2 regions of the Aliikangiella aequoris genome follow, and region 1 is predicted to be linked to the other one. Evidence: predicted binding sites of a transcription regulator. Region 1 holds the regulator's gene; the other holds the start of a gene.
The links. The regulator LexA, encoded in region 1, represses DNA repair genes until DNA is damaged. The targets are predictions, from matches to a motif close to TACTGTNTANNTANACAGTA.
Positions count from the first base shown of each region.

Region 2: the regulator LexA is predicted to act here: its motif matches at 1,413-1,432, upstream of ruvC (crossover junction endodeoxyribonuclease RuvC).

Region 1 is NZ_CM132298.1:2,261,701-2,264,165, reverse strand. Features, by position in the region: gene hrpA (ATP-dependent RNA helicase HrpA) at 1-376, shown strand, start outside; gene lexA (transcriptional repressor LexA) at 959-1,552, shown strand; gene thiI (tRNA uracil 4-sulfurtransferase ThiI) at 1,704-2,465, shown strand, end outside.
Region 2 is NZ_CM132298.1:746,747-749,211, reverse strand. Features, by position in the region: gene ruvA (Holliday junction branch migration protein RuvA) at 197-811, opposite strand; gene ruvC (crossover junction endodeoxyribonuclease RuvC) at 863-1,381, opposite strand; gene ACUR5C_RS03310 (YebC/PmpR family DNA-binding transcriptional regulator) at 1,510-2,250, opposite strand; gene aspS (aspartate--tRNA ligase) at 2,332-2,465, opposite strand, start outside.

The DNA of each region.
Region 1 (2,465 bases):
AAGCGTTAAAGATATTAAATCTCAGTTACAAGAACTATGGCAAAGTAGTACATTGTTAAGTGCGGGAGATGATTTGATAAATCGATATACTCGATACCACAAAGGCGTATTAATCCGCATAAAGAGAGTTACAACCAATTTTCCTAAGGAAGATCAGGCGCTAGAAGTTTGGCAAGATTGGCAACAATGGCACAAAGAACTACTCGCCTATAATACTCACGAAGAGCTAAAGCAATATTTTGTCGTCGTTTATTGGATGCTGCAAGAATATCGACTTAGCTTATTTTCGCCCGGGGTAAAGACAGAGGGGGGTATTTCTTCTAAAAAGCTCCAAAAGGCTTTTGAAAAGCTTGAGAAAGAAATTGAAGCGATATAGTGGTTGAATCAAATGATTAAAATCATCCTAAAGGAGCCAAGCGAGTTATTGAAAGCTGGAATAGTTTAAGTGGTTACAGTGATATAAAACTAAAAATAAACCTCAATAAGCGCTTCGATCACATTAAGGCCAAATAGTTACTTAATTGAGTAGAAGAAGAGCTTGGAAAAATCCTTTGGATACACATTCAACGACTAAATTAAAAGTCCAATCGGGTTATTTGAGGTGTCTAAGTACTAATTAAACTTCTAATCTAGGTTATATTTTTATCTTATTAGTGACACTGCTTCTTTTAACCGAGTAACTGATTTAAATAGACAGGCCAAAAAATAGTTTACAAAGCAATCAATTAAGGTTAATGTACTACTTGCTTGGGTGGTGGTTGCTTGGGTGGTTTGCTAATCCCCGTTTGCTAATCCCAGTTTGTTAATCCTAGCTTGTTAAGGCAATTGCCTGATGTGAGTTTATTGGGATAACGGGTGTCTAGCTCATCTAAACTGTTAACATGGGTTTAGCTGCAACAAGTAAGCTCTAATAGTGGCTGCAGAGCATTATATCAAAAGGACTATTTAGGAATTAAATATGAAAGAATTAACCAATAGACAAAGTGAAGTATTTGAGATCCTCAAAAAGTATGTCGAAGAATTCGGTATAGCACCTACTCACGTGGAGCTCGCAGAGCTTATTGGGGTTAGTTCGTCAAAAGCGGCTGCGGATCACCTTAAAGCATTAGAAAAAAAGAATGTGATTAAAATATACGCTGATAAGCCTCGCGGCATTCAAATAATTAACGCAGCAAATGATAACGAGCTGCCGCTCATTGGCTCAGTTGCAGCGGGTCTGCCGATAGAAGCGGTAGAAAATGTTGAGGCATATATCACTATCCCAGAAGTGATTAAACGAAATAAACCGACTTTTTTACTGCGGGTTAGAGGGGATAGTATGATTGATGCCGGAATTTTAGATGGTGATCTTATTGCGGTACGCAAAACCAGTACTGCTGAAGTAGGCCAAATAGTCGTCGCTAGAATAGACGACGAAGTCACAGTTAAAACTTTGCGTCGAAGTGGCAATAACGCAGTTTTAGAGCCTGCCAACGAAAGTTATGAACCGATTGTACTGCCTGCTGAAGATTTAGCCATAGAAGGCAAGTTTGTTGGTCTAATCCGCGCTTAATTAAACCTAAAGCAAGAATTTTGGCTGTTAAGGCTGCTGTTACGAATGCCCGTGTTCCTCTAAATAGGGGCATTTTTCTTCTTTTGGCTGGATTTATTCAATCAATCCGCTAGAATAGCCGCCAATTCAAATGTTGGTTGGTTTTTGTTCTATGAAGTTTATTATTAAGTTATTCCCCGAAGTTATAATCAAAAGTAAGCCTGTTCGTAAAAAGCTGATTGCTCAGCTAAAGAAGAACTTACGCAAACTTTTGTCAGAAATCCATCCAGCGATCGAAGTTTTAGGCTCATGGGACTATGTCGAAGTAAAAATTGATGAAGCACTAGATTCCAGCCTAATGTCGAAACTTTCAGAAGAAACGCTAGAAGTATTACGCAACACACCTGGAATTGACTTTATCCTAAGTGTGAAGTCTCATCCTTTCAGCTCATTAGAAGACATAGCCGAAGTTGCTGTTAATGAATACGCTCCGCAGATTAAAGGAAAGACATTTTGTGTGAGAGTTAAGCGCTCGGGTAAGCACGCTTTCAATTCTATTCAAGCCGAACAAAAAGTTGGTGGGGCATTGCTCGCTAATAGCGAATCGAATGGGGTTCAACTCAAGAATCCAGAGTTCACTGTGTCTTTAGAAATAAAGCAAGATAAGCTGTTAACGATTCAAAAAAGAACTCAAGGGCTTGGTGGGTTTCCTATGGGGCAGCAAGAATCTTGTGTTAGCTTAATTTCTGGTGGTTATGACTCTTCTGTAGCAACTTATTTAATGATGAAACGGGGAATACGGACCCACTTTTGTTTCTTTAATTTGGGTGGAATGGCCCACGAAGTTGGAGTTAAACAAGTTTCTCATTATTTGTGGAAGCGTTACAGTGCTTCTCATCGAGTGCTTTTTATTACTATTCCGTTTGAAGAAGTG
Region 2 (2,465 bases), 1.5 Mb from region 1:
TAAAAGCCAACGAAATTTAAAATTAATTAAATTATAGACTATTCACGGAGTTTAGGTTTTCAAATATAGATTATGGAGATATAAAAAAGAAGAATACTCGTTTTTTAGATTCGCCAATGACCTTCAGGACAATCCTAAAAGAAAACTAGATAGGCTAAAGGCATGACTCAATCACCTTTAAAATCAGTAGGCTAGCTTACATCATACCCTTTAGCGCTAAGCGAATTAAAGTGGCAGCAGGAAGTGAGTCATCGTCTAGCTTGCTGATTGCTTTACTCGCGTCAACAGGCTTATAACCTAAAGCAACAAGGCCGCTAACCGCTTCACTCACATTAGCACCGCCACCGATACTAGCAGGCCCTTGTTTTATTGTATTCTCGTTGCCAGAATTAGTCAGGTCAACTTGCCAATCTTTTAAGCGATCTTTCATTTCTATAATTAGGCGCTCGGCGGTTTTTTTACCCACTCCGGGAATTTTCACTAAAATGCTCGCTTCACCATGATGAACATGTTGGACAAATTCGTTCGCACTCATTGCTGACAAAATAGCTAAAGCTAACTTTGGCCCTACCCCATTAACTTTAATTAACTCTCTAAATAGCCGGCGTTCTTCCAGACTATAAAATGCATACAGTGTGTGCGCATTTTCACTGACTGATAAGTGAGTGTGCAAAACAACGGCTTGAGCGACTTCCGGCAAGTTATAAATGGTATTCATGGGTGCTTGGCACTCATAGCCAACGCCATTAACGTCTATTAATATAAATGGCGGTTGCTTTTCTAAAATCGTACCGCTTAATCGACCTATCATATCAATTATTTCTCTTGTTTTTCGAAGCAGTTAAAAACTGCCAGCTTCTGATTATCTGAGCCTACCGCGAACAGTTCGTTTGGCGCCCGCTTGATATAGCGCACTTTGCATCGCATGCCCATGGCAAATAGCCACAGCTAAACCGTCAGCCGCATCAGCCTGAGGGGATTTATTTAAGCCCAATAAGCTAGTAACCATATGTTGAACCTGAGATTTATCGGCACTTCCGGTTCCAACGACTGATTGTTTGATTTGCCTAGCGGAATATTCTGCTACCACCAAAGCATGTTGTGCCATAGCGACTATTGCAGCGCCGCGAGCCTGCCCCAGTTTAAGTGCAGAATCAGCATTTTTAGCCATAAACACTTGCTCTATAGCTGCCTCATTAGGCTTATACTCTTGTACCACTTCTGCAATGCAGTCAAAAATTTGATTGAGCTTATCAGACAACACGCCATCTTTTACTCGAATACAGCCACTTGCCACATAGTCAATTTTTCTTGAATGCATCGCAATCACACCAAAACCGGTGATGCGAGAACCAGGATCTATACCAAGAATAATAGACATGCAGACATCTTCTAAGTGATTACATTTTTGTTACTTTATTTAAGTACTGAATATAACATAGGCGCGCGTGGTGCGACACAGTGAAAAATAAGCACCACATAAAGCCGGTTGACAATATGAAAACTCTCTTATAATTGCTCGTAAGCTTCCGAAGGAATATCTGCGTTGCTATACACATTTTGAGTATCATCTAGGTCATCGAGTCGTTCAATCAGCTTGAGCACTTTCACTGCGGTGTCTATGTCTAATTCCGCCTGAGTAGCAGGTATCATAGCGATTTCTGCATCTTCTTCTTTTAGTCCTTGTTCTCTCAAAGCCTCTTTGACTGCCTGAAAATCTTCTGGCGTCGTGCTAACTTCAAACGAGTCTTGGTGATCAATAATATCTTCTGCTCCCGCTTCAAGCGCGGCTTCCATTAAACGATCTTCATCAACATTCGCGTCATAAATTAATTGGCCTTTACGCTCAAATAAGTATGCAACCGAACCCGATGTGCCTAACTCACTACCCGCCTTAGAAAAGGCATGACGCACCTCGGCGACAGTACGGTTTTTGTTATCGGTTAAACACTCAACCAATATTGCAACACCACCCGGCCCATAACCTTCATAAGTAAGGTTTTCGTAATTATCCCCTTCGGCATTTCCCGCGCCACGCGCGATGGCTTTTTCAATAGTATCTCGCTTCATGTTTGCGCCAAGCGCTTTATCGATAACTGAGCGTAAAGTGGGGTTGTCTTCAGGGTTTGGGCCGCCCTGTTTGGCTGCCACTACGATCTCTCGAATTATTTTAGTAAATATTTTACCGCGCTTAGCATCTTGTGCAGCTTTGCGGTGTTTAATGTTAGCCCATTTACTATGTCCTGCCATTGGTATGCTCCAACTTCTAATAATGAGTGATTGCGATTCTAGCTGTACGCCAGCGCGGCTAGCTGGCGTATTTTAAACTTGTTACTTTTTAGCGATAGACGCAATCGCCAGCTCTTCTAATTGCGCTGGCGACACTTTTGAGGGCGCCGAAGTTAATGGACAACTCGCAGTCGTTGTTTTTGGAAATGCAATAACATCTCTAATAGAGTCTGCGC